DNA from 4 places in the Pantoea allii genome. Region 1 is predicted to be linked to each of the others. Evidence: predicted binding sites of a transcription regulator. Region 1 holds the regulator's gene; each other region holds the start of a gene.
The links. Region 1 encodes CRP, which controls carbon source genes, mostly activating them, when cyclic AMP is high. Its sites were predicted from a motif close to ATGTGANNNNNNTCACAT; they were not measured.
Positions count from the first base shown of each region.

Region 2: a site for CRP is predicted at 3,767-3,784, ahead of QNH99_RS18700 (enolase C-terminal domain-like protein). Genes of this name have one in related genera too.
Region 3: a site for CRP is predicted at 4,614-4,631, ahead of yrbN (protein YrbN). Genes of this name have one in related genera too.
Region 4: a site for CRP is predicted at 4,253-4,270, ahead of QNH99_RS21705 (iron-containing alcohol dehydrogenase). Genes of this name have one in related genera too.

Region 1 is NZ_CP125958.1:440,180-447,489, reverse strand. It holds gene QNH99_RS02045 (LysE family translocator) at 1-318, opposite strand, end outside; gene QNH99_RS02040 (hydrolase) at 373-1,389, shown strand; gene QNH99_RS02035 (YheU family protein) at 1,394-1,612, shown strand; gene QNH99_RS02030 (phosphoribulokinase) at 1,674-2,543, shown strand; gene QNH99_RS02025 (OsmC family protein) at 2,573-2,977, opposite strand; gene crp (cAMP-activated global transcriptional regulator CRP) at 3,283-3,915, shown strand; gene QNH99_RS02015 (YccS/YhfK family putative transporter) at 3,974-6,049, shown strand; gene QNH99_RS02010 (bifunctional acetylornithine/succinyldiaminopimelate transaminase) at 6,051-7,271, opposite strand.
Region 2 is NZ_CP125958.1:3,963,293-3,970,602, forward strand. It holds gene QNH99_RS18680 (FadR/GntR family transcriptional regulator) at 1-217, opposite strand, end outside; gene QNH99_RS18685 (MFS transporter) at 304-1,701, opposite strand; gene idnD (L-idonate 5-dehydrogenase) at 1,844-2,887, opposite strand; gene QNH99_RS18695 (SDR family oxidoreductase) at 2,918-3,685, opposite strand; gene QNH99_RS18700 (enolase C-terminal domain-like protein) at 4,011-5,264, shown strand; gene QNH99_RS18705 (beta strand repeat-containing protein) at 5,503-7,310, opposite strand, start outside.
Region 3 is NZ_CP125958.1:4,129,819-4,137,128, forward strand. It holds gene QNH99_RS19385 (ubiquinone anaerobic biosynthesis protein UbiU) at 1-522, shown strand, start outside; gene QNH99_RS19390 (U32 family peptidase) at 532-1,416, shown strand; gene QNH99_RS19395 (luciferase-like monooxygenase) at 1,529-2,539, shown strand; gene QNH99_RS19400 (DEAD/DEAH family ATP-dependent RNA helicase) at 2,630-4,534, opposite strand; gene yrbN (protein YrbN) at 4,527-4,607, opposite strand; gene nlpI (lipoprotein NlpI) at 4,712-5,596, opposite strand; gene pnp (polyribonucleotide nucleotidyltransferase) at 5,726-7,310, opposite strand, start outside.
Region 4 is NZ_CP125959.1:74,714-82,023, forward strand. It holds gene QNH99_RS21690 (sialidase family protein) at 1-613, opposite strand, end outside; gene QNH99_RS21695 (sodium:solute symporter family protein) at 615-2,036, opposite strand; gene QNH99_RS21700 (dihydrodipicolinate synthase family protein) at 2,114-2,998, opposite strand; gene QNH99_RS21705 (iron-containing alcohol dehydrogenase) at 3,016-4,161, opposite strand; gene dtnK (D-threonate kinase) at 4,306-5,586, shown strand; gene QNH99_RS21715 (D-threonate 4-phosphate dehydrogenase) at 5,603-6,565, shown strand.

The sequences.
Region 1 (7,310 bases):
CGCGACCGGCACCGCATCGGTCTCGAGCTTTTCATAGGCCGCGGTGGCGATTTTCCATGCCAGCCACAACAAATAGAGGCTACCGGCCACTTTCAGAATCAGGTGCAATGAGGGATAGAGCAGAATCAATCCCCCTACGCCAAACGCCACCATGAGGAGCATCAGCTGCATACCAATCATGATGCCAACCATCAACGGAATGGTGCGAATGAAACCAAAGTTGGCACCTGAGGCGGTGAGTAACATATTATTAGGTCCGGGTGTAATCGCCGCGACCCAGAGAAACCCTAACAGTGATAAAAAAAGACTGAGTTCCATTTAACCGGGTTCTCCCTCCATTATGTAAAAACTTATCGAAGCTAACAGTGTGATATGGAACAGACAAGCCTTTACAACATGAAATTTTCGGGCCCGGATGGCGCGGCGTTTATCCCTGTGCGCGGCCTGGCGAATCCTCATCTACAAACCCTGCTGCCGCGCCTCATCCGCCGCACGATAAGAGTCACGCCTCACTGGCAACGGCTTGATTTACCCGATGGTGATTTTGTCGACCTGGCCTGGAGTGAAGATCCGCAGTTTGCACAGCATAAACCGCGCGTGGTGTTGTTTCATGGTCTGGAAGGCAGTTTCCACAGTCCCTATATCCACGGCCTGATGCAGGTCTGCAAACAACGTGGCTGGCTGGCCGTAGTGATGCACTTTCGCGGCTGCAGCGGCGAGCCGAATCGTCTGAACCGGATTTATCACTCAGGAGAAACCGAGGATGCACGCTTTTTTCTGAACTGGCTGACGACGCGCTGGGGCCGCGTTCCGACCGCCGCGGTGGGGTTTTCGCTGGGCGGGAACATGCTGGGTTGCCTGCTGGGGCAACAGGGCAATGATGCCGTCATTGATGCCGGCGTTATTGTTTCTGCGCCGCTGTTGCTTGAGCCCTGCAGCGCCCGACTGGAACGTGGATTTTCCCAGGTTTATCAGCGTTACCTGCTGAGCCAGCTTAAAAAGAATGCTCAGCGCAAACTGCACGCATGGCCTGACACTCTACCGATTGATCTTAAACAGCTCAGCGCGCTGCGCCGCCTGCGAGACTTTGACGACGCGATCACCGCCCGCGCACATGGCTTTGCCGATGCCACGGATTATTATCGCCGCGCCAGCGCCATGCCGCTGCTTCGCTCGGTGGCAAAACCGTTGCTGATCATCCATGCGAAAGACGACCCGTTTATGAGTGATGAGGTGATCCCGCAGAATGACCAATTATCTGCCACTATTACCTATCAGCTGACGCGCCATGGCGGTCATGTTGGCTTTGTTGGTGGCACCTTGCGCCAGCCTCAGTTGTGGCTGGAACAGCGCGTGCCACAGTGGATTTCCCCTTATCTGGATAGCTAACCCTGTGATGATTCCCTGGCAACAGGTTTCCCCCGAAACCCTCGAAAATTTAATTGAAGCCTTTGTCCTGCGCGAAGGCACCGACTACGGTGAACAGGAGCTCAGCCTGACGGAAAAAGTCGCCGATGTGCGACGTCAGCTGCAGCAGGGTGAGGTGGTACTGGTCTGGTCTGAGCTTCACGAATCGGTAAACATCATGCGCAAAAGCGAGTTTCGCGGCTGATGCACAGAATGAAAAATCGTGCTAACAATGCTCATCGCCCGACTTCACAGGGAGTTTTACTATGTCTGCACGCCATCCGATCATTGCGGTAACGGGTTCCAGTGGCGCGGGAACCACCACCACCAGCCTGGCATTCCGTAAAATTTTTCAGCAACTCAATTTGCACGCTGCCGAGCTGGAAGGTGACAGCTTTCACCGTTTTACCCGGCCAGAAATGGATATGGCGATTCGTAAAGCACGCGATCTGGGTCGCCACATCAGCTATTTTGGCCCGGAAGCGAATGACTTTGGCCTGCTGGAACAAACCTTTATTGAATACGGTGAGCACGGCAAAGGCCAGTCACGGAAATACCTGCACACCTACGACGAAGCCGTGCCCTGGAATCAGGTGCCGGGCACCTTTACGCCGTGGCAGCCGCTGCCCCCGGATACGGACGTGCTTTTTTATGAAGGACTGCACGGCGGGGTGATGACGGCTCAGCATAACGTCGCTGAAAAGGTGGATTTACTGGTCGGCGTGGTGCCGATTGTCAACCTGGAGTGGATTCAGAAGCTGGTCCGCGATACCGGTGAACGCGGCCATTCCCGTGAGGCCGTCATGGATTCGGTTGTGCGCTCAATGGAAGATTACATCAACTTCATAACGCCACAATTCTCACGCACCCATATCAACTTTCAGCGCGTCCCTACCGTGGATACCTCCAACCCGTTTGCGGCCCGCACCATTCCTTCGCTGGATGAGAGTTTTGTCGTCATTCACTTTCAGTGTCTGGAAGATATTGATTTCCCTTATCTGCTGGCCATGCTGCAGGGATCGTTCATTTCCAATATCAATACGCTGGTGGTACCGGGCGGAAAAATGGGGCTGGCGATGGAGTTGATTATGGCGCCGTTGGTGAAACGGCTCATGGAAGGCAAACGCATTGAATAAAATCAGAGGCCGCGCGGGCCTCTGAGAGATCACAGCTCGATAACCTCGTAGCTGTGGGTGATCGCGACCCCTTTGCCTAACATAATGGCAACCGAGCAATATTTTTCCGCCGACAGGTCGACCGCACGCGCCACGGCTTTATCTGAAAGTGCTTTTCCACTCACGATAAAATGCAGGTTGATACGGGTAAAGATGCGAGGGGCTTCTTCCCGACGCTCTGATTCGAGTTTTACTTCGCAATCAGCCACATCGTTGCGGCCTTTTTGCAAAATTGAAACCACATCGATTGCGCTGCAACCACCGGCCGCCATCAGCACCATTTCCATAGGACTGGGCGCTTTATCACCGGAATTACCATCCATTAAGACCTGATGGCCGGATGATGATTCGCCGAGGAATGTTAACCCTTCAACCCATTTGACTCTTGCCTGCATAATTTCGCCCCCAGAATACCCTGTTTTTGCGCCAGAGTACGCTTTTGCCTGGTAAACAGCAATCCAGAGAAATCAGCCTCATTGCTGAAGCGAGACAACACAAGACAGTCGGCGAAAGCTGTGCTACAAACAGTGCTGAAAATATTTTTTCGTCATCCGAAGATGAAGCCGGGAAGAATTATGCGCTCTGCGCCGAATGCAGCCCGAATAATTTCCTGAATGGAAACACGCTTAACGCTTTCATCGCCTGGCAGGGAAACAGAGCCCTGTATTTTGGGCACGATTACAATAGAGGATAATAGCGAATGGTTCTCGGCAAACCGCAAACAGACCCTACACTTGAATGGTTCCTGTCCCATTGCCATATTCACAAGTATCCATCCAAAAGTACGCTGATTCATCAAGGTGAAAAAGCCGAAACGCTTTACTACATCGTGAAAGGTTCCGTCGCGGTACTGATTAAGGATGAAGAAGGCAAGGAGATGATTCTTTCTTACCTGAATCAAGGCGATTTTATTGGTGAGCTTGGCCTGTTTGAAGAAGGTCAGGAACGCAGCGCCTGGGTACGTGCGAAAACGGCGTGCGAAGTAGCAGAAATTTCCTACAAGAAATTCCGTCAGCTCATCCAGGTTAACCCGGATATTCTGATGCGTCTTTCTTCACAGATGGCGCGCCGTCTTCAGGTGACGTCAGAAAAAGTGGGAAATCTCGCGTTCCTGGATGTCACCGGACGCATTGCACAGACGTTGCTTAACCTGGCTAAACAGCCTGACGCCATGACGCATCCTGACGGCATGCAAATTAAAATTACTCGTCAGGAAATTGGCCAAATCGTTGGTTGTTCACGTGAAACCGTGGGCCGTATCTTGAAGATGCTGGAAGATCAGAATCTGATCTCCGCACACGGCAAAACCATCGTTGTTTACGGCACCCGCTAAGCCTTATTATTCACGGCGTGATGGCAACATTATGCCGTGAATATCTTGTGTTGAGCCCATGTGGCGAAGAATAATTTATCACCCCGAAGTTAACTATGCGCTGCGCCAGACTCTGGTGTTGTGCCTTCCGGTCGCGCTCGGCTGGCTGTTTGGCGATCTGCAAAAAGGGTTGCTGTTCTCATTAGTTCCCGCCTGCTGCAATATTGCTGGCCTGGATACACCGCACAAACGTTTCTTTAAGCGCCTGATTATTGGCGGCAGCCTGTTTGCCTTTGGCAGTTTGCTGATGCAGTGGCTACTGCTCAAAGACGTCCCTCTGCCGTTGATTCTGTTTGCGATGCCGTTACTCCTTGGCGTCACAGGTGAAATCAGCCCGCTGCACGCCCGACTGCTGCCCGGTACGCTGATTGCCGCGATTTTTACCATCAGCCTGATTGGCCGTATGCCCATTTACGTGCCTCCGCTGCTCTATATCGGCGGTACGCTCTGGTACGGATTATTCAACTGGTTTTGGTTCTGGCTGTGGAAAGAGCAGCCGATGCGCGAAAGCCTGAGTTTAATCTACCGTGAGCTGGCAAATTACTGTGACGCAAAGTACAGCTTGCTGACGCAGCTTACCGATCCTGAAAAAGCCCTGCCGCCCCTGCTGGTGCGTCAGCAAAAAGCGGTCGACCTGATTAACACCTGCTACCAACAGATGCATATGTTGTCCGCAAGCCGCGATCACAGCCATAAACGTCTGACCCGGGCATTTCAGGTGGCGCTGGATTTACAGGAACATATCTCCGTCAGCCTGCATCAGCCGGAAGAAGTCCAGAAGCTGGTGGAACAAAGCCATGCGGAAGCCGTTATCCGCTGGAATGCCAGGACGATTTCAGCCCGACTGCGCGAGCTGGCCGACGATATTCTGTATCACCAACTCTCCAGCCGTTTTGATATGGACAAACAGCTGGGTGCGCTGGAAAAAATCGCCCGCCAGCATCCGGACAATCCGGTGGGTAACTTCTGCCTCTATCATTTCAGCCGCATCGCCCGGGTACTTCGTACCCAAAAGCCGCTTTATCAACGTGACCTGATGGCCGATCGCCAGCGTCGTTTGCCGCTGCTGCCCGCGCTGCGAAGCTATCTGTCGTTGCGTTCTTCCGCGCTGCGCACCGCCGGTCGTTTTGCCGTCATGCTGATGCTGGGCAGCGCCCTGGCGGTGTTTTTCTCCATTCCAAAGCCCTACTGGATTTTGATGACAATCATGTTTGTCAGCCAGAGCAACTACAGTGCAACCCGGGTTCGTATCCAGCACCGGGCCCTGGGCACCTTTGCCGGGTTGGTCATTGCGGCAGCCTCGCTGCGCCTGGATGTGCCAGAGCCGCTGGTGTTGAGCATCATGCTGGCCATTACCTTTATCAGCTATCGCTTTACCCGACAGTTTTACGGCTGGTCGATGGTAGGATTTACGGTCACGGCCGTTTATACGCTGCAACTGCTCTCCCTTAACGGGGCACAGTTTTTATTGCCCCGCCTGCTGGATACGCTGATGGGTTGCCTGATCGCCTTTGGTGGCATGTTATGGCTGTGGCCGCAGTGGCAGAGCGCGCTGTTGCGTCAGAATGCGCATGATGCACTGGAGGCCTGTCAGGACGCACTGCGGATGTTACTCGGCCCGGAGCAGTCTCCAGATAAGCTGGCTTACCAGCGGATTAAGGTCAACCAGGCCCATAACGCGGTGTTTAATTCCCTGAATCAGGCGATGCAGGAGCCGGGATTTAACTCACGCTACCTGCAGGATATGCGCTTATGGGTCACGCACTGCCAGTTTATTGTTGAACACATCAATGCCATGACAATTCTGGCGCGCGAACACACCATGCTGCCACCCACGCTGGCCGAGCACTATCTGCAATGGTGCGAGATTGCACTGCAACGTTGCCAGCAACGACTGGAATATGATGGGGAAAGTTCGCAGACGGATCTGCTGCAGGGCGTTGAAGATATTAACGAGGGGCCCGTCACGGTGCTGGAGCAGCACGTCCGGCGCATTCTTGATCATCTGAAAGTGATGCACACGATCTCATCTTTGGCCTGGAACCAGCGGCCTCATCATGGCCGCTGGCTGATGCGCAGTCTGCGCCGGAAATAACTCAGGCCGACAGCACCTTCTCTACCGCGTTGGCAAAGCGCGTCATGCCCTCTTCTATATCGGCAGGCTCGATAATCAGCGATGGCGCAAAGCGCATCACATCAGTCCCGGCCACCAGCACCATCACGCCTTCTGCGGCTGACGCATTCAGGATATCGCGCGCCTTGCCCGCATGTTGCGGTTTCAGGGCTGCACCAATCAGTAGACCTTTACCCCGGATATCGCTGAACAGATCGTGACGCGCATCAATCGCCTTAAGGGCCTCCACAAACTGCTGACGACGGATTTCCACGCCATTCAACACCTCTGGTGTATTGATGATATCCAGCGCGGTTTCTGCAATCGCACAGGCCAGCGGGTTTCCGCCATAGGTGGTGCCATGAACGCCAGGTGCCATGGTTGAGGCCACCTCATTCGTGGTCAGCATCGCACTGACCGGAAAACCACCGCCCAGCGCCTTCGCCGAGGTCAGAATGTCTGGCGTCACGCCATAGTGCTCATAGGCAAACAATTTACCGCTACGTCCCATGCCGCTTTGTACTTCATCCAGTACCAGCAGCGCCTGGTGTTTGTCGCACAGTTCACGTAAGCCCTGCAGAAACGCTGGCGTGGCCGGCATCACACCGCCCTCGCCCTGAATCGGCTCCACCACAATCGCGCAGGTATGATCGTCAATGACGGCTTTTACCGCATCCAGGTCGTTGAAAGGCACGTGAACGATATCGGCGGGTTTCGGACCAAAACCATCGGAATACTTTGGCTGTCCACCCACCGTTACGGTGAACAGCGTCCGGCCGTGGAAGGCATTATGAAAGGCAATAATTTTACTTTTAAACGGGCTGTGGCGTTTGCAGGCATAATAACGAGCCAGCTTAAAGGCGGCTTCATTGGCTTCCGCACCGGAATTAGCAAAAAAGACGCGCTCCGCAAAGGTCGCGTTGATGAGTTTACTGGCCAGCCGCAGCGCAGGTTCATTGGTGAACACATTGCTGGTATGCCACAAGGTTTCACCCTGTTTCTTCAGGGTTTCAACCAGCGCCGGGTGACAATGGCCCAGTGCGGTGACGGCAATCCCGCCAGAGAAGTCGATATACTCTTTGCCCTGCTGATCCCAGACTCGGCTCCCTTTGCCTTTTACCGGTACAAACTGTGCAGGTGCATAAACAGGCAAAATAACCTGATCGAACGTCTCCCGCGTTACCGCCATATTTTCCGCTGCCATTGACAACCTCGTTAACTGGTTCGTTGAGTCAAGATGAAA
Region 2 (7,310 bases), 1.0 Mb from region 1:
AGCTGCCGCTGCCCTGACGCGTAATCACAATGCCGAGATCGCGCAGGCGTTGGACCGCACTCCTGATACTGACGCGGCTTACATTAAAAGAGTGCGTCAGCTCCGCTTCAGAAGGCAAACGCGTGCCTGCAGACCAGCTACCGTCCAGTAGCCTGGCCTTAATTTGCTCGAACACTTCGTTAACGACGTTCTGTTTCTGAATGGATTTTATGCTCACAACACTGTCTCATATGATGTCCTACATGACGCCATTCTATCTCATGCGTTACAACAAAGTCCTGCGCTAACACCCAGCCCCAGACATCACTCGCCGCTTCCTGCCCGGAGCGTGGGGGCAATGTGCTGACGACCCGCAGGTACGCCGCCTGACGCATCAGCCTCCACGGTAAGATCCCGATCGGCCACCTCAGGCATAACCAGTGATGCCACCAGACCAATACAGGAATAGCAGATCAACATGACCGCAATCGGATACCATGAGCCCGTGAGCTGGCAGAAAATGCCAGCCAGCAGCGGCCCTAATCCGGTGGCAAACAGCCCTCCGATTTCCTTCGAGATAGCCATCTGAGCAAAACGGTTTCTGGAACCAAACATCTCCGCCATGGTGATCCCTTCAATCGCAGCCTGGCCTAATACGGCGATGTTGTGGATCACGATCAGGCAAACCATGATGGTACTGACGGACTGCGCTTTATCGACGATCAGCGAAATCATCGGGTAAGCCAGAATAATCGAGCCCAGCGTCAGTATGCGGTAGGGAATTCGACGCCCTATCCGGTCTGACAGCCAGCCGATAAGGGGAATGGACAGAAAACCAATGACCGAACTCACCATGATGGCATCAGTGGGAACCGCCTTGTTGAACAACAGCGTCTGGACCATATAACCCGCCAGAAAGGTCTGAATGATGCCTGAGTTACCCGCCTGACCAAATCGCAACCCGGTAGCAATCCAGAAGGCTTTGCCCTTCATTAACGGGAAAACGGACTGGCTTGGCTGTTCGTGGGGCTTAACGGTGGCGGATTGGGCGACATTTTCAAACACCGGGCTTTCTTTCAGGTTAAAGCGCAGCCAGATAGCAAAGCCCATCACCACGAAACTGGCCAGGAAAGGAATGCGCCATGCCCAGGCAATCACGTCGTCATTGGTGAAGAAGAAAAACATGGCCGCCCAGATTGCCGTTGCACTCAAGGTACCGCAGTTGGTTCCCATCGCAACCAGCGAGGCGATAATGCCCTTTTTACCTTTAGGTGCATATTCAGCCAGCATCGTGCTGGCACCTGATATTTCTGCACCGGCGCCTAAACCCTGAATAATACGCAGTGCGACCAGCAGTAAGGGCGCTAAAATGCCCACCTGCTGATAGGTCGGTAATACGCCAATTAAGGTGGTACTCACGCCCATTAAGGCGATAGTAATAAACAGGACTTTTTTACGGCCAACGCGGTCGCCCATTTTACCAAAAAAAACGGCCCCGACGATTCGTGCAATATAACCGGCACCGTAGGTTCCCATTGCCAGAATCAGCGCCATTGCACCGGACTGTTCGGGAAAAAACACTTCATGAAAAACTAATGCCGCACCAAGAGAATAGAGCTGGAAATCCATAAACTCTAACGTTGTACCCAGCCATCCTGACACGGAGGCCCTGACAAGATCAGACGTATTACGTTTGGTGGTGTTGGTATTTGAATGACTCATGCTTTCACCCTGAGGTCGACGATGCGTTAACAGACCATTAAATGACAGGCGAGCGCCGCTCACGCGAGCGTGAGCTTATTTTCACCCGCGATAATTACTGCTGTTTTTTAGCCACAGTCATGACGACTTGTTTTAGTGTCTTTTATGAAAACTGAACTAATACTTTTGAATGTTGCGTTTTATCACTGGCCGCATTTAATGCTGCCTCAATATCGTGATAGTCATAATGACCGGAGAGAATTGGACGCGGATCGATAATGCCTTTTTCCAGCCATTTAACCGCAACGTCAAATTCATCAATAAAGCGGAAGGAGCCTTTCCAACTTATTTCTTTTACCAGCATCTGTGCCACAGGAAAATTAAGTGGACTTTTTCCCATGCCTATTTGAACCACAACGCCGCCTGGTCGCGTCACCAGAATACTGGATTCAATCGCCGCTTCTGCGCCGCTGGCTTCCAGCGTGACGTCAAAATATCCCCGGTTTTCACCATAGCGGGCAACGGCGGCCTGATCGCTTGCATCCACCGCCGCGTCAGCCCCCATTTCCACCGCAATTCGGCGGCAACGCTCGCTCAGATCAAACGCCACAATCTCTGCCGCGCCGGAAGCTCTTGCCGCCGCAATCGCTAATGCGCCTATGGGGCCCGCGCCCATCACCAGCACCTTTTTACCCACGATGCTGCCTGCCACATTGAGCGCATGGATCACTACCGCAGTAGGCTCGGCAACGGCCATGACGCTGGACGGAACCTGCTCATCGTAAGCCACGCACTGTTGCGCAGGCACCACGACATACTGTGCAAATCCACCGTTCACGTGCGGGGTAAACTGGGCGCTCCCCATAAACCGCATGGTGGCACAGGCATTCTGCTTACCTGCCCGACAATACTCACACCGCCCACAAGGCTGAGAGGGATTAATCGCGACTTTTTGCCCCGGCTGTAGCGACGAAGCGGCCGGGGCATGAAAAATGCGCCCTACAAATTCATGACCAATCACCAGCGGTTGTGTGATCACCGATAATCCAGCGCGCCCTTCGTGGTAATAGTGAATATCAGAGCCGCAGATACCGCCGCATTCCACTTTCACAACGACATCATCATCCGAATATTTCAGCTCGCGCTGTTCAACCACTATCTCTTTTTTGCCCTTTGCCACACAGGCATGAGTTATTACGCTATGCACATCTTTTTCCTCTTCTCGGGTCAATGAGGCTTACAGCACAGCCAGCCAGCCGCCATCCACGTAAATAATCTGACCATTGATATAATCTGAGGCAGGCGATGAAAGAAAAACGGCCGTACCGGCCACTTCTTCGGGTCGTCCCCAACGCTGCGAAGGGTTGCTACTTTTCACCCAACTGTCGAACTGGACATCATTGACCAGCGCACTGTTCATATCCGTTAAGATGTAGCCCGGCCCAATCGCATTGGTCTGGATATTAAACTGCGCCCATTCGGCTGCCATTGAGCAGGTCAGCATCTTAATGCCGCCCTTGGCGGCGGTATAAGGTGCGACGGTTGGTCGAGCCGCCTGGCTGGTCAGCGAGCCGACATTAATGATTTTTCCGCCACGATTACGGGCGATCATGCGTTTTGCCGCCGCGCGAGACACCAGAAAGGCGCTGGTCAGGTTGGTATCAATCACCTTTTGCCAGTTTTCCAGTTCCAGCTCCAGCATGGGTTTGCGGTACTGAATCCCGGCGTTATTAATTAAGATATCGACCGCGATCCCCTGCTCGTCCAGACGGGAAAACGCCTCTTCTATGGCACTTTCACTCGTGACATCAAATACCATTCCGGTTACGCCAAAGCCTTTATCGGCGAGCTGTGCCACGGCGTCAGTCAGAACGGCCTCTCGCGTACCGTTCAAAATAACCTGCGCGCCGGCAGCGGCCAGCGCTTCCGCGTAGGCAAAACCCAGCCCCCGGGAGGAACCGGTTATTAAGGCCGTTTTACCGGTCAGGTCGAACATTGCAGTCATGTTTCACCTTTAAATATGTATGACAACTATCTTATTAAGGTGAATTTACGAGCAGATTAAATCAATACACAATGCGTATTTATGAGGCGCGCATCACAAAGCCTTAACAAAAAACCCATCTAAGTCATTGTATAATATTAATATAAACACAGATTATTTACAGAAAGGTGATTCAGTCGATCGCTGTCACAAAAACGGCAGGACAAAAATGAAATCGGCAAGCTTTGTGGTAGAAAGAACATGTTGTATGACAACATACCTTTGAGCCGTGAGCAGCAGCGATGAGTACGGTGGCAGCTAATGTTCTGAAAATTAAGGAGCTATTGTGAGTAATCTGTTTATCACCAACGTGAAAACAATTTTGACTGCGCCGGGCGGAATCGATCTGGTAGTGGTTAAAATCGAAACCAATGAGCCAGGGTTATATGGTTTGGGCTGCGCCACCTTCACGCAACGCATCTATGCCGTGCAAAGTGCCATTGACGAGTACCTTGCCCCGTTTCTGATTGGTAAAGATCCCGCCAGGATCGAAGATATCTGGCAGTCCGCCGCCGTGAGTGGCTACTGGCGTAACGGTCCGGTAATGAATAACGCCCTTTCCGGCATTGATATGGCGCTATGGGATATCAAAGGTAAGCAGGCCGGCCTGCCGGTTTATGAGCTGCTGGGCGGGAAATGTCGCGACGGTATCGCGCTCTATGTGCACACTGATGGCGCAGATGAAGCCGAAGTGGAGGACAGCGCACGCGCCAAAATGGAGGAAGGTTATCAGTATATTCGCTGCCAGATGGGCATGTATGGCGGTGCAGGTACCGACGACCTGAGGCTGATTGCCACCCGCATGGTGAAAGCGAAAAATATTCAACCCAAGCGCTCGCCACGTAACAAAGCGCCGGGGATCTATTTTGATCCAGAAGCCTACGCGAAAAGCATTCCGCGCCTGTTTGATCATCTGCGCAATAAGCTGGGTTTCAGCGTGGAGCTACTCCATGATGCTCATGAACGTATTACCCCAATTAACGCGATTCATATGGCCAAAGCGCTGGAGCCTTATCAGCTTTTCTTCCTTGAAGATCCGGTGGCACCCGAGAATACCGAGTGGCTGAAAATGTTGCGCCAGCAATCTTCCACGCCGATTTCAATGGGCGAGCTGTTCGTCAATGTGAATGAGTGGAAGCCGTTGATCGACAATAAACTGATTGATTACATCCGCTGCCACATTAGCTCGATTGGCGGTATCACACCGGCGAAAAAAATCGCCATTTACAGTGAATTAAATGGGGTTCGCACCGCCTGGCACAGCCCCGGCGATATTTCACCGGTTGGGGTTTGCGCCAATATGCATCTGGATCTGAGCTCACCCAACTTCGGCATTCAGGAATACACGCCAATGAATGATGCGCTGCGTGAGGTATTTCCGGGCTGCCCTGAGGTTGAGCAGGGCTATGCTTATGTTAATGATAAGCCAGGTTTGGGTATAGATATTAATGAGGCGCTGGCGGCGAAATTCCCCTGTGAGGGCGGCAATCCTGGCTGGACGATGGCCCGCACCCCGGACGGCACCGTCTGGCGTCCCTGAATAATCATGTGTTTTTGCAGAGGCTCAGCATTGAGCCTTTTGCTTATCACTCCTGTTAATGGCCGGGTCAGGCACCACCGAAACAGGCCGGCCAATGAAGGTTTATCGTGTTCAGAAAAAGATAAATAACAGGCCGGATAACGATGCTCTGTTTTTTCAGGTTATTCTGCGTGCTGGGTAAAATACGCTGACATGCTTTTCCCCTATGCACCACAATAATCCCTCCAGGCTAAGACGATTATTCTTCGGGTTTATTCACGATATTATTGTCTTCATCCATCTGGTAAGGCATATCCGCTTCTATTCCCCCCTTTCCGGTTTTGGCAACCACACTGGTGTAACGCTTTCCATCCCAGCAGCGAAAAATCAGGGTTGAATTCTCCCCGGCCGTCAGCGTAGAGCCATTGCTCCCTATCAGTTTGCTGCGGCAGCCCGCGGTAAGAATGCTGTTGATGCCCGCCGTCAACTTGCTTCGATCTCCCGCCATGAGTATGCATTCATTGCCTGCGGTCAGTTTGCTGCGATCGCCTGCGGTGAGATAACTGTTGTTGCCTGCCAGAAGCTTGCTGCGATCCCCGGCGGTTTGGGTGCTGTCTGCACCCGCGATCAGCTTGCCGCGCTCTCCAGCCATTTGCACACTGTCTGCCCCGGAGATTAATGTGCTGCGATAACCCGCCGTTTGTGAGCTGCCTTTTCCGGCAATCAGCATGCTGCGGTTGCCCGTGATCTGTGTACTTTCCGGGCCAGCAATCAACGAGCTTCGATGGCTGGCGATCTGATTACTGCCATATCCCGCCGTTAAGCTACTGCGTCTGCCGGAAATCAGGCTGCTTCCGTAACCGGCGGTAAGTACGCTGCGAAGCCCGCTGATTAACGTACTGCCATAGCCCGCCGTCAGGAAGCTACGAATACCGCTGGTCAGCGTACTGCCGTAGCCTGCAATCAGGGAGCTGTCTGCGCCCGCCGTTGAGGTACTGCCGTAACCTGCCGTCAGCGTGCTGCTGTGTTCTGCCGTTTGCGTGCTGCCATAACCGGCTGTCAGCGTGCTTTGATAACCGGCAGTCTGGGTGCTGCCGTAACCGGCAATCAATGAGCTGTCATAACCGGCCATCGAGGTACTACCATATCCGGCAGTCAACGAACTCTCTTCCCGGGCAGTCTGCGAACTCCCGTAACCGGCCATCAGCGTACTTTTAAAACTGGCTGTCTGGGTGCTGCCATAACCGGCAATCAGCGAACTCTCATAGCCTGCCGTCGAGGTACTGCCGTAGCCGGTCGTGAGATCGCTATTCTCCTGCGCCGTCTGGGTACTGCCGTAGCCCGCCGTCAGAATGCTGTTGTAGCCCGCGGTCTGGGTGCTGCCGTAGCCCGCAATCAGCGAGCTGTCGTAACCCGCCGTCGAGGTGCTGCCGTAGCCGGTCGTCAGATCGCTGCGCTCCTGCGCCGTCTGGGTGCTGCCGTACCCGGCGGTCAGAATGCTGTGATAGCCCGCGGTCTGGGTGCTGCCGTAGCCCGCGATTAACGAGCTGTCGTAACCCGCCGTCGAGGTGCTGCCGTAGCCGGTCGTGAGATCGCTCTGCTCCTGCGCCGTCTGGGTACTGCCGTAACCGGCGGTCAGGATGCTGTTGTACCCGGCAGTCTGGGTGCTGCCGTAGCCCGCAATCAGCGAGCTGTCGGCCCCGGCGGTTGAGGTGCTGCCGTAGCCGGTCGTCAGATCGCTGCGCTCCTGCGCCGTCTGGGTACTGCCGTAACCGGCTGTCAGAATGCTGTGATAGCCCGCGGTCTGGGTGCTGCCGTAGCCCGCAATCAGCGAACTGTCGTAACCCGCCGTCGAAGTGCTGCCGTAGCCGGTCGTGAGATCGCTCTGCTCCTGCGCCGTCTGGGTGCTGCCGTAACCGGCGGTCAGGATGCTGTTGTACCCGGCAGTCTGGGTGCTGCCGTAGCCCGCGATTAATGAGCTGTCGGCACCGGCGGTTGAGGTGCTGCCGTAGCCGGTCGTCAGATCGCTGCGCTCCTGCGCCGTCTGGGTACTGCCGTAACCGGCTG
Region 3 (7,310 bases), 880 kb from region 1:
CCGCTGGAGGTCTTTGCCTTTGGCAGCCTGTGTATCATGGCGGAGGGCCGCTGCTATCTCTCCTCCTGGCTAACGGGTGAATCCCCGAACAGTAAAGGTGCCTGCTCACCCGCGAAGTTTGTGCGCTGGCAACAGACGCCAGCCGGCATGGAGGCACGTCTCAATGAGGTGCTGATCGATCGCTATGACGCGGAGGAAAGCGCGGGCTATCCCACGCTGTGCAAAGGCCGCTACCAGGTCGACGACCAGCGCTACCATGTGCTGGAAGAACCCACCAGTCTGAATACGCTTGAACTGTTGCCAGAGTTGCTACGGGCAGGCATTGCCTCGGTGAAAATCGAGGGGCGCCAGCGCAGCCCTGCCTATGTTTCCGATGTGGCCCGCGTCTGGCGTCAGGCGATCGATCGTTGTAAAGCCGAGCCGGATAACTTTGAGGTGGCGCAGCAGTGGATGCAGACGCTGGGCGCGCTGTCTGAGGGCTCGCAAACCACGTTAGGCGCTTATCATCGTGACTGGCAGTAAGGAAAAACCATGAAATACGCCCTTGGGCCAGTGCTGTGGTACTGGCCAACCGCCACGCTGGAACACTTTTATCAACTCGCCGCCAGCAGCAGCGCCGATATCATCTATCTTGGGGAAACGGTCTGCAGCAAGCGGCGTGCGACACCCTTTGCTGCCTGGATGAGCCTGGCGCGTGAGCTGTCAGCCAGTGGTAAGCAGGTGGTTATCAGCACCCTGGCTTTGCTGCAATCTCCTTCTGAGCTCAAAGAGCTGCAGCGCTATGTTGAAAATGGCGAGTTTATTATTGAGGCCAACGACGTTGGCACCGTCAACATGGCAGCCGAACGCAAGCTGCCCTTTGTCGCTGGCCCCACGCTGAATGTGTATAACGCTGATACGCTGCAGCTTCTGGTGAAAGAGGGAATGACGCGCTGGTGTTTGCCGGTTGAAATGCCACGCGACTGGCTGGTGCAACTGCTACAGCAGTGCGAAACCAAAGGCATACGCCAGCAGTTCGAGGTGGAAGTGCTGGGCTATGGCCATCTGCCGCTGGCGCTGTCGGCTCGCTGCTTTACGGCTCGCTCGGAGAATCGCGCCAAAGATGACTGCGAAACCTGCTGCATTCATTACCCTAACGGACGCAAGGTCCTGTCGCAGGAGCAACAGCAGGTCTTCGTCTTAAACGGTATCCAGACCATGAGCGGTTACTGCTATAACCTGGGGAACGATCTGGTTGGCATGCGCAACTGGGTGGATATCGTGCGGCTGTCGCCTCAGGACACGCAAACCTTAAGTCTTATTGACCGGTTTCGCCAAAACGAGGAAGGCCAGGCCCCGCTGGATCTGGAGAAAAATCGGGATTGTAACGGCTACTGGCGCAAGCTGGCGGGGATGGTTTTACTGACCACCGACTGAAAGGCACATACAGGCAACATACTGAGAGTGTAAAAAGTTTTAATATGGCGGATGTTACGCAATACTTGATGGTGCAGGGTCTGACACCTGCGCTATACACTCTGGAGTACCCATGTCTGATAAAAAAAACGTTCGCCTTTCCGTTCTGGATCTTGCCCCTGTTCCGCAGGGCGCGACGCCACGTGATGCTTTCCATAATTCACTCGCGTTGGCGCGTCAGGCAGAAAAACTGGGGTTTGAACGTTACTGGCTCGCCGAGCACCACAATATGACTGGCATTGCCAGTGCGGCCACCGCCGTGCTGATTGGCTATCTGGCCGCCAACACCACCACGCTGCGTCTGGGTTCTGGTGGCATTATGTTGCCTAATCACTCACCGCTGATGATTGCAGAGCAGTTTGGTACCCTGGCTTCGCTGTATCCCGATCGTATCGATCTGGGATTAGGCCGTGCACCGGGTTCGGACCAGCGCACGATGCTGGCACTGCGTCGTCATCTGTCGGGCATTCATGCCGATACCTTCCCGGACGATGTTGCCGAGCTGATCGACTGGTTTGATGCTGAAGCGGGCGCGCAGCCGCCGGTGCAGCCGGTTCCCGGCTTAGGAATGAAAATTCCGGTGTGGCTGTTAGGTTCCAGCCTTTATAGCGCTCAACTCTCGGCCAAAATGGGACTGCCGTTTGCCTTTGCCTCACACTTTGCGCCGGACCAGCTGTTCCAGGCCCTGCACGTCTATCGTGAGAACTTCAAGCCTTCCGCGCGCCTTGCCGAGCCGTACGCCACGGTGTGCATAAACATTGTTGCCGCTGACACCGAAAGTGAAGCGCGTTTTCTGTTTACCTCCATGCAGCAGCAATTTATCAACCTGCGTCGTGGTAAACCGGGTCCGCTGCCTGCACCGGTACAGAATATGGACAGCCTGTGGTCGCCGTCAGAACAGTATGGCGTGCAGCAGGCGCTGAGCATGTCTCTGGTTGGCGATGTGGATAAGGTACGGCATGGTCTGGCTTCACTGCTGCGTGAAACTCAGGCAAATGAGGTGATGGTTAACGGGCAAATTTACGACACCGAAGCGCGCCTGCATTCGTTTAAGCTGGCCATGGAAGCTGCCAGCAACCTGTAGCCAGCGGCGGTGATCCTGTGATGGGTCAACGACAAGACAAAAAAAGGGAAGCCCGTAGGCTTCCCTTTTTATTACACCGAATAAGCTCGCTTACGCGTCACGACGACGTGGTGCAGCAGCACTGTCTTCACGACGTGGACCACGACCGCCTTCACGATTGAAAGGGCGTGCACCATCACGACCGCCTTCACGGCGCTCAGAAGAGAAGCGACGCGGGCCCTGACCTTCAGGACGCGCAGCACCGCCACGACGCTCGCCAGCACCGGCACCCGGACGACGTTCGCCACGGCCACCTTCATGCGGCTGAGCATCACCCAGTAACTGCATATTCATCGGCTTGTTCAGAATACGTGTACGGGTAAAGTGCTGCAGCACATCGCCAGGCATGCCTTTCGGCAGCTCGATGGTAGAGTGCGTACCGAACAGTTTGATGTTACCGATGTAACGGCTGCTGATATCGCCTTCGTTAGCAATAGCGCCCACGATATGACGAACTTCAACACCATCATCACGGCCCACTTCAATACGGTACAGCTGCATATCGCCAACGTCACGACGCTCGCGACGTGGACGGTCGCCGCCCTCACGGTTTTCGCGTGGGCCACGTGCTTCACGTGAATCACGGCTCTCACGACGATCGTCACGCTCACGGAATTCACGACGCGCTGGACGTGGTGCATCAGCAGGAACGATCAGCGGACGCTCACCCTGTGCCATTTTCAGCAGAGCCGCAGCCAGGGTTTCGATATCCAGCTCTTCTTCAGGCTGCATCTTAGCCAGCAGCGCACGGTACTGCTCCAGATCGCTGCTTTCCAGTTGCTGTTGAACTTTCGCAGCAAACTTAGCCAGACGACGCTGACCCAGCAGTTCTGCATTTGGCAGCTCAACTTCTGGAATAGTCAGCTTCATGGTGCGTTCGATATTACGCAGCAGACGACGCTCGCGGTTCTCTACGAAGAGCAGTGCGCGACCGGCACGACCTGCACGACCGGTACGGCCGATACGGTGAACGTATGATTCTGAGTCCATCGGAATATCGTAGTTAACAACCAGGCTGATACGCTCAACGTCCAGGCCACGGGCCGCAACGTCGGTAGCAATCAGGATATCCAGACGACCATCTTTCAGGCGCTCCAGCGTCTGCTCACGCAGTGCCTGGTTCATATCGCCATTCAGTGCCGCACTGTTGTAACCGCTACGCTCCAGCGCTTCAGCGACTTCCAGCGTTGCATTTTTAGTACGCACGAAAATGATCGCCGCATCAAAGTCTTCTGCTTCAAGGAAGCGAACCAGCGCATCAGTTTTACGGCCGTGGGCAGTCCAGTAGCTCTGGCTGATATCCGGGCGCGTTGTCAGGCTTGACTGGATGCGAACTTCCTGCGGATCTTTCATGAAACGCTTGGTAATACGACGAATCGCTTCTGGCATAGTGGCAGAGAACAGTGCGGTCTGATGACCTTCTGGGATCTGCGCCATGATAGTTTCAACGTCTTCGATGAAGCCCATGCGTAACATTTCATCTGCTTCGTCCAGAACCAGACCACGCAGGTTAGACAAATCTAAGGTGCCACGTTTCAGGTGGTCCAGCAGGCGGCCTGGCGTACCCACGACAACCTGTGGTCCCTGGCGCAGTGCGCGCAGCTGCACGTCATAACGCTGGCCGCCGTAAAGGGCAACCACGTTCAGACCGCGCATATGTTTAGAGAATTCGGTAACAGCTTCAGCAACCTGCACCGCCAGTTCGCGGGTCGGTGCCAGCACCAAAATTTGCGGTGCTTTAACAGTTGGGTCGATGTTATGTAACAGCGGCAGCGAGAACGCTGCGGTTTTACCACTCCCGGTCTGCGCCATACCTAACACGTCACGGCCCGCCAGCAGGTGAGGAATACACTCAGCCTGGATTGGGGATGGCTTTACATAGCCCATGCCATTCAGTGATTCAAGGAGTTCGGCGTTCAGGCCAAGGTCAGCAAAAGTGGTTTGAATATCAGTCATGTAGTACACGTGCCTCGTTGATTGCGGCGGCCAGTCTACATAACTCGTCGTGAAAACTTTCAGTCATTTTCATCAAAAAGTGTGAACCGGCTCAAATTAGAAGTTTTGACGAACAGAAAAGCCTTCATCCCTGAAGATGATGACTTGACAGGTTTTACAGGCAAAAAAGTTCGTCAGCTATTGCTGGTCAGATTCTGATAAATCGTCTTGTGCCTGGCCGAGTTGCGCCAGTTCCAACAATGCGTATCGGTGTTCAACAAAGTTATTAACGTTGTTGGCGACCGCCAGTTTGAACAACGCTTCTGCGTTGTCCTTCTCCCCCAGACTTAGGTAATACTTACCTAAATAGAAGTTGGTTTCACTGAGATGTTCAGCGAGCGAGGTGTTATCCGTTGCGTCCGCCTTGAGACGTTCCATCAGTGTTGCTTCGCTGATGTCGCCAAGGTAGAACTCAACAATATTCCATCCCCATTGGTCCTTGACCGCTTTGTCGTAACGCTGCTTGAGCGCCACTTTCGCTTTGTCTGCATCCATCTTGCTTTCGACAAGGTAGAGCCACAAGCTGCGGAAAGGATCGTTAGGATCGTCTTGATAAAACGCCAGCAGATCATCTTGCGCTAACTTGTATCGACCACCGTAATAGAGGGCGATACCACGATTTAAATGCGCATAGTTGTAAGTTGGATCAAGCTCAAGTACAGAATCAAACGCTTCATAGGCGGCATCAAAGTTGCCCGCCTGCGTTAAGTATATACCAAGATAGTTAAACACCTCTGGCATATCTGGTCTTATAGACAGCGCTTGCGAAAAATCGTTCCGCGCTAATGCCCTAAGACCCAAACTATCATACAACACTCCGCGCTCATATAACAGCTGTGCGCGTTCATCATCGGTAAGGGCTCGACTGGCAAGAATTTGTTCCATGCGAGCCAGAATCACTTCCTGTTGCAGTGTGGGCTGTAAAGGTACTGCAAGAACTTCGTTCTTACGCCAATTGGAGTTGCTGCATCCTGCCAGCGTCAAAGCTGTCGCAACAAAACACCAGCGCAAAAAAGGCTTCATTTCCCACTCCCGAATACAAACATTGGGACAACCATCCTGTTATCCGCCTGCTGTGCACAAGGATTCCCGCCCTCGCGATGACACAAAAGCCTCTCCCTGCCAGGCAAGGAGAGGCAAATCAGGAAAGACTTATTCAGCGTCAGGTGTGCTCTCAGCTGCAACAGCTTCAGGCTTGGTTTCTGTCGCTTCTTTGATGCTCAGACGCACACGGCCCTGGCGATCAACTTCCATCACCTTAACCGGCACTTCCTGACCCATCTGCAGATAGTCAGTCACTTTCTCAACACGCTTGTCTGCGATTTGAGAAATATGCACCAGACCTTCTTTACCGCCGCCGATAGCGACGAAGGCACCGAAGTCTACGATGCGGGTGACTTTACCGCTATAGACACGGCCCACTTCGATTTCTGCGGTGATTTCTTCGATACGGCGAATAGCTTCTTTCGCTTTCAGACCGTCGGTCGCTGCGATTTTCACGGTACCGTCATCTTCGATTTCGATGGTTGTACCGGTTTCTTCGGTCAGCGCACGGATCACGGAACCGCCTTTACCAATCACATCTTTGATCTTGTCTGAGCTGATCTTGATGGTGTAAATACGTGGCGCGAACTCAGAAATTTCCTGACGCGGGGTGCTGATAGCCTGCTCCATGACGCCCAGAATGTGCAGACGTGCACCTTTGGCCTGGTTCAGCGCAACCTGCATGATTTCGCGGGTGATGCCTTCGATTTTAATGTCCATCTGCAGCGCGGTGATACCTTCACGGCTACCGGCGACTTTAAAGTCCATATCGCCCAGGTGGTCTTCGTCACCCAGGATGTCGGACAGGACAACAAACTTGTCGTCTTCTTTTACCAGGCCCATCGCGATACCCGCAACAGATGCCTTGATTGGCACACCTGCATCCATCAGCGCCAGAGAGGCACCACAGACCGAGGCCATAGAAGAAGAACCGTTAGATTCGGTGATTTCAGAAACCACGCGAACGGTATACGGGAAATCTTCGGCTTTTGGCATCACAGCCAGCACGCCGCGTTTCGCCAGACGACCGTGACCAATTTCACGACGCTTAGGCGAACCTACCATACCGGTCTCACCGACAGAGTACGGAGGGAAGTTGTAGTGGAACAGGAAGCTGTCGGTACGTTCGCCCATCAGCTCATCCAGGTTCTGCGCATCGCGGGTCGTACCCAGGGTAGCAGTAACCAGCGCCTGCGTTTCACCACGGGTGAACAGGGCTGAACCGTGAGTACGCGGCAGCACGCCGGTGCGCACGTCCAGACCACGGATCATGTCTTTCTCACGACCATCGATACGTGGCTCGCCGTTCAGAATGCGGGTACGGACAACCGTCTTTTCCAGGCTGTGAACGATGTCGCCGATTTCGGCCGCATCCAGTGATTCATCTTCCGCCAGCAACGCAGCAATGGTTTCGTCTTTAATGACGCCAACCTGAGCATAACGTTCTTGCTTGTCAGTGATACGGTACGCATCGCTGATACGTGTTTCGGCAAGCGCCGCAACGCGTGAAATCAGTGCAGTATTCGCCTGCTCTGGCTGCCAGTCCCAACGCGGCTTGCCCGCTTCGGCGACCAGTGAATTGATGTTTTCAATCACAATCTGCTGTTGATCGTGGCCGAACACCACTGCGCCCAACATTTGTTCTTCAGACAGGATTTCTGCTTCAGATTCCACCATCAGAACGGCATTCTGC
Region 4 (7,310 bases), on a different replicon from region 1:
TCATGTGCACGCAACCCAGGCTGTCCGGCACCACCACATCCCGCCAGCTTTTGCCCTGATCGGACGAAATTTTCACCGCGCTGATATCATCATTACCAACCCACTTTTCGCCCGGCTGAGTGCGGCAGTAGAAGACGGGCAGTAACCAGTTACCATTCTCCAGCACGGTGATAGGCTGACGGATGAACGTTCCTGGCTTGTCTAACAGGGTGTCAATCGGCCCCCAGGTTTTACCCAGATCGCGGGACTGGCGGTATCTGACAATCGCGGTATCCTGATTGCCGGATACCTGCGCTGTCCATAACAGCCACAGCACATTATCGGGCGCGAGAAACAGCACAGGGTTCTGCTCAGAACGCGTTGGATCGTCAGACAGTTTTACCGCCTCGCTCCAGGTCTCACTTCCCGCCGGCAAGCGCGAGCACCAGACGGAGATATCAGCAATCCCTTCCTGCGTGCCGCCGAACCAGACACAGAGCAGGGAACCATCGTGAAGCGGCAAAATATTTGCCGCGTGGTTTTGCGGGCACGACGAAGGCAACATTGCCGTCAGCACTCGGCCATCTTTTTCCCATGGCTTCACATGGCCATCACGAATTACGGTTACAGTCATTTTATTCTCCTTTGCTTGCTGCAGTTTTTGCATCTTCAGCGGCTTGGGTTCTGGCTTTACTTGGGATCATATGATCGATAGCCATGATTAACGCAGGCGTCAGGAGCGCGATATACATGTTGTTAATACCAAACGGATCCCCTAACAGATACCAGATGGAGGTGACAACACAGGCGCCAATCAGTCCCGCGTTTGCGCCACGGGTACTTCTGTAAAATGGCGCGTAGAAAGCAATCACCGCGACAACGGTAATAGACAGACGAATAGCACGTGTAAAGAAAGAGAGCTTCAGGACTTCCGGTACGAACAGAACAAAAATCAGCGGCAGGAAGCCAATTAACAGCGATAACCAGCGGGTGGTTTTAAATTCCTGCTCAGGTGACGGCTTGAAGTAAGGCACATAAAAATCTTTCACCACCAGTGAGGCAATCGCCAGGGCTACAGTACTGACGCTGACAAAGATGGAGGCAACCAGCGAGGTCGTCACCAGACCGGCCAGCCACGGGTTCATGTCCTGCAGGAACACGGGCATTGCATACAGGCTGTTAATGTCGGGATGCAGATACTTAGCGGCCACGCCGATCACCGCAATCGCCAGGGCAATCGGCATACAGAACAGGAAAGCAATCCAGGTTGAACGCTGCGCAGACTTAACATCTTTGGTTGAGGAGATGGCCTGAATCACAAACTGCGTGCAGAAAATCGAACCAATGGTACCGATGAGCCAGGCAAAGATTGTTGACGCACCAATATTCCCGTCCCAGGTCCAGTAATAAGCGGGCATTTCGTCGATCATTGGCTTGAGGCCGCCCGTTTGCGACAGGGCAAACCATAAAATGGCCAGCACACCAAAATACTTTAACCCGCTGTGCAGCATGGTGACCCAGGCAATCCCTTTCAAACCACCAAACGCAAAATAGAAGGTACTGACCACGGCCGTAATAAATGCGGCAACTGGTAAGGTGACGTGTAATACCGTCGCGATAGCAGCGGCACCACTCACATAATTTCCCACATTGACCAGGAGCAGGGCATAAATCATGATCAGTGAAATGATATTTTTAGTACTGTTACCGTATTTTTCAGCGATAGCACCTGAAATGGTAATCTTGCCAGTATTATAAATACGTTTTACCAGGAGCATACCAAATAACGGGAAACCAATTGCGGCACCAATAACAGACCATGACGCCGCGATACCGCCTTCGAAAGCGGCCTGAGCAGTCCCAATAGTGGATTTTGCGCCTATATATTCTGACATCAGCAGAATACCAACGATAAAGGCTGGCATGGCTCTGGAGCCTTCCATAAAATCGCCAGAGTTTTTACTGCGTAATCGGAATGTCAGCCAGGTGGTAAAGACAATATAAGCCACCACGATGCCAATAATTATCAGGGTGTCCTGAGCGTTGAAAGTTTTCATTATAGCCTCAGATATAACAAGATAAATTCGGGGAGCAGGGTGTACTCCCTGTATTTACGATTTATTACTTCTTATTATCACTTCAGGTAGAGGTTGATGATTCTGCGGATTTCATCTTCCTGAGCGGCATCAAAATGAATCGCATAACGACTTTCGCCCACGTTATGACCCAGAATCTGCAACGCTTTTTTTACCGCTGCAGGTGAAAAGGCCACTTTATAAAGGTCGGTGCGTAAACCCGTTACCTGCTCTTGTGCCAATCGCGATCCGTCGATATCTCCGGCGTGGAACCGGGACCAGATATCATTTATTTGACGGGGCGCAACGTTAGCCAGACCTGAAATGCAGGCTGAACAGCCGTCTACATAACCCTGATGGATAAGCGAATCCGGCCCGTTCAGGACAGCAAAGTCTTTGCTATCCTTCACCGCATCCAGATATCCACTCAGGCTTTCGTAGCTTCCCGCACTGTCTTTTACGCCAATAATATTGGGGTGCTCAGCCAGTATGCGGGCCGTTTCTGGCGCAATGGTATTGCCCGTTCTGGCCGGAATGTTGTACAAAAAAACCGGGACGGAAAGGGCATCGGCGATAGCCGTATAATGGTTAATCAGTTCGCGTTGATTGAGGGGAACAAAGTAAGGCGTAATAACCGAAACCGCGTCTACGCCCAGTTTCTCAATTTGTTTACCTAAGCGAATGGTTTCACGGGTAGAGATCTCACCAATATGTGCAACGACGTTTCCGCGTCCTGATACTTCATCGACACAGGTTTCAGTAACAGTAAGTTTCTCTTTTTCATTCAGAACAAAAAACTCACCGTTGGTGCCGCCGCAGAAAATCCCATTGCCCGCATTCAGTTGACGAATCACCTGACGTTTAAGCTCATCAAGATTAAGCTCACCTTCTTTGTCAAAAGGGGTAACAATCGCTGTTAGCACACCTTCAATTTTTTTACTCATTGCCCACTCCTTTTAAATTAAACCGTTGGGAAAAGCGTCCGGTAAATCGCAGCCACATCCTGATGGCTGACCACGCAAGGCGCATTGTTCATCAACCGCTTCACATTCAGAGCCGCTTCGCTAAGGGAATCAATGTCATCTGAAGGCACACCTAAGGCTTCCAGGTTATCCGGCAGGTTGAGTCGTTTAACTAATTTGGCGAGATAGTCGACCAGCGCATGGGATTTCTCTTCCTGGCTTAGTGTGGTATCGGCATCCGGAATCAGGTCCCAAACGTTGGCAAATTTTTCCACGGCAAACGGGCGTACGACTTTCATGCAGGGTGCCAGCAGAATGGCGTTGGCGACACCGTGAGGCAGATGCCAGGTCCCGCCCAGCGGATAAGAAAGCGCATGCACAAGGTGAGTGCCGGCATGGGCAATCGCCGCGCCGCCATAATAAGAAGCCCACAGCATCTCCAGCCTAGCGTTCAGGTTATGCGGCTCATTAACGGATGTTTCGAGATTACGGAATAATTTATGCAGACCCATTAACGCCACGTTGTCGCCCACAGGGTTAGAAATGGTGGCGGTGTAGCATTCAAGTAAATGGCACAACGCATCAATGCCCGTTGAAGAGGCGATGTGCGCGGGCATGCTGGTTGTCAGTTCGGGTAGCAGGGCAACATAATCGGGCAGCATCACAGGAGAAATAATGCCCACTTTGGTATTTTTCTCTGGAATGGCCAGAATCGCATTGGGTGTCGATTCCGATCCGGTGCCCGCAGTAGAAGGAATGAGCAGCGAGGGCAAACGGGCTTCGATTTTCTGACCGTCCAGCAGCGCCTTAAGCGACGGGCTGGAAGCATGGCATAAAACAGAGAGGAGCTTCGCCACATCCAAAACGCTTCCGCCGCCAATGCCCACCACCAAATCATAGGTTTTGCCTGCCGCGCGCGACAGCACGGCCTCAACATCGGTATGCGTTGGCTCAGCGGGAACATCATCAATAAGTTCAACATGACGGTCATCCTGGCCCAGCAGTGCCAGAATTTGCTGAGTCGCGGACAAATTCACAATGTTCTTGTCTGTCAAAACCAGCAGTCGGTTACGGCCCACAACGACTGGCGTGAGGGCGTTTATCGCGTTGGAACCGCTTAAGATTGTACTGTTAATTAATGCCACGTTTTTCTCCCCGTTTTTGACTGAAATTCTTCATACTGCTGTAGCGCATTCACTCAGTGACTAAATTTATAAATAAAATGAGGCTTTATTAAATTGATCTTGCTCACATATAATCGATTGTGATTGAATATAATCAAGCGGCGGATGAGTAGCATTGGAGATCCAATGACGGTACAGGCGGGTAATCAAAAAAAATGCATTGTGCTGGCCGATGATTTCACCGGCGCGAATGATGCCGGTGTTTCGCTGGCTGAGGCAGGCATGGTCGTGGATGTCATTTTCCAAAAGCCCTATCTGAGTAAGGCCCAGGCGATTGTACTGAACAGCGACAGCAGGGCGTATTCAGCGAGCGATGCCGCACAGCAAGTCACAAACCACATGACTGCACTTTTGGCAGACCAACCCGGTATGACCGTGGAGTGGTTTATCAAAAAGATCGATTCGACGATGCGAGGTAATCCCGGAGCCGAAACAGAGGCAGTGTTGCAGGCAACCGGCATCAATCTGGCGGTCATTGCGCCTGCGTTTCCGGCAGCAGGACGAACAACGCAAAACGGTGAATGTCTGGTTTCCGGCAAATTGCTCACCGCGACGGAATTTGCCAGCGATCCAAAAACCCCGATCGTGAGTGCAGATATCAGTGACATTGTGCAAAAACAGAGTCGCATTAGCTGCATTAACGTCAGGTGCAGCGATCTTGCCCGGCACGCGCAAGAGGTGCGCGAAGGAATGACCGCCCTCATCGTTGATGCAAAAACTGATGCTGATTTGGATCACATCGTAGAAATATGTGCATCGTTACGGCCAAAGCCGTTGCTGGTAGGCTCAGCTGGGCTGTGTGATGCTTTTGCTCGCTATTTTACGTCAGCCAAAAAGTACCCAGGTCTGTTTGCTGTGGTGGGTTCAATGAGTGAAGTCGCTCAAAGACAACTGGCGCTAGCCGCAGAACATCCGCGAGTTGAACACGTCTATATCGATACCGCTGAACTGCTGGAGAAAGGTAGCGATCGTTTCAGAGAGGCCATTACCTGCATTCTTCGTCATGGCTTACATTGTCTGGTTCATACCTGCTGTGACAGTGGCGACAGGCAACATATACAGAGGCTGTGTGAACAACGTGGCATTACCCGTAAGCAACTGGGTGAAAAAATCAGTTTTCTGCTTGGAGAACTGGTCCATTCGGTCATGCGCATCACGCCACCAAAAGCACTGTATCTCTCAGGTGGTGATGTCGCGACTGCAACCGCAACCGCATTGGGCGCAACAGGATTCAGAATTCGGGGCAGGGCTGCAGGTTGTGTTCCCTACGGGCACTTACTTGGCTGTGACTGGAATCAGACTGTATTTACTAAAGCCGGTGCTTTCGGTGATGAAACCACCCTCTTAAAAATTTTGAGTTTCGTTGAGGAGAAAACAGGTGACTAATACTGTTGCTATAACAATGGGCGATCCTGCAGGGATCGGTCCTGAAATCATTATCAAGGCTTTAGCCGAAGGGCCATTGAATGGCTCACCCGCGGTGGTTATCGGCTGCGCACAGACTTTCCGCCGTATACTGGCAATGAACATCACACCTCAGGTTGAACTCAGCGTTATTGAGCAGGTGGATCAGGCACAGTTCGCGCCGGGCATCATTCACATTATTGATGAGAAAGTTGCCCATCCGGAGGCGTTGCAGTGTGGCGTGGTTCAACCCGAAGCCGGTGATGTGGCCTATCGGTGCATCAAGCGAGCAACCGAAATGGCGATGCGTGGCCAGGTCAAAGCGATTGCTACCGCGCCACTGAATAAGGAAGCGCTGCACCTTGCAGGACATCATTATCCCGGCCACACCGAGTTACTCGCGATGTTGACGGACACCAAAGATTATTCGATGGTGCTGTACACCGATAAGCTGAAGGTTATCCACGTCACCACGCATATTTCGCTGCGTAAGTTTCTGGATACGCTCAGCCAGGAGCGGGTGGAAACGGTCATCAGAATCGCCGATACCTTTTTACGCCGGGTTGGCTTCACCCAGCCGCGTATTGCGGTTGCAGGCGTAAATCCACACGCTGGCGAAAATGGTCTGTTTGGTGATGAAGAGATTCGAATCCTGACGCCGGCTATAGACGCGATGAAAGCGCAGGGCATTGATGTTTATGGCCCTTGTCCGCCGGACACCGTATTTATGCAGTGTAATGAAGGTATGTATGACATTGTTGTCGCGATGTATCACGATCAGGGACATATCCCACTTAAGCTCCTCGGTTTTTACGACGGTGTGAATATCACGGCAGGATTGCCTTTCCTGCGCACCTCAGCCGATCACGGCACCGCATTCAATATTGCCTGGACAGGCAAGGCGAATCCCGAGAGCATGGCGATATCAATCGATATGGCGATGAAAATTACCCGAGAATAAATAACGCATCGGGTGTTAATACGTTCTGGTCACTCAGGCGATGGTCATACATCGCCTTTTTTTCGTGATTATATTAGTGATTGCTGTAGCCAGTATTGCCACAAAACTGTTATCTCAACAGGTGACACTGATACACTTATTAAACTATTTCAAACGTGCATAAAAGCCTGCATTTCTTCTACTATTCTAATCACTCTCCTCGCTAACGTCCTAATCAGGCGCGGGTCTTAACGCCAGGATCTACGACGAGCAGGATTATTTGATTTTACTGTAACTAACTAAATACCTTCTGTTAATCACACTATTATGTACATTTAAGTTTACGAATTTTCCCCGATTGATGTGATAACGTAATTTTTAAGTGATCGCCGTCTCAGGATTTTCTAAATAAAAGTATCCCGTAGAGTATAAAGATAAAGGATGGAAAGATAAGTTTTCATTTTAATTGTTACAATCGACTCTTCTGCCATGACATAGCGTGTTTGTACCTTCCCAACTTATTGAATAATGGTCTTTAAAATTCATCAGCTGTAGCGTAATAACCATTTTACGTTTTAAACCTGAACAGAAAGACCGCAATATGGGCACGACTGTTTTCATTGAATGATAAATATCGCATGATGGCCTGGTATTATTTCTGCCTCACGGGTGAGGTTGCTGTTACATATTCCCATGCAATGTCTTTATGCATCAGGTGCATTCGCCTTGCATTTTTACATTCATGAAATGGATAACTGGAGAAATA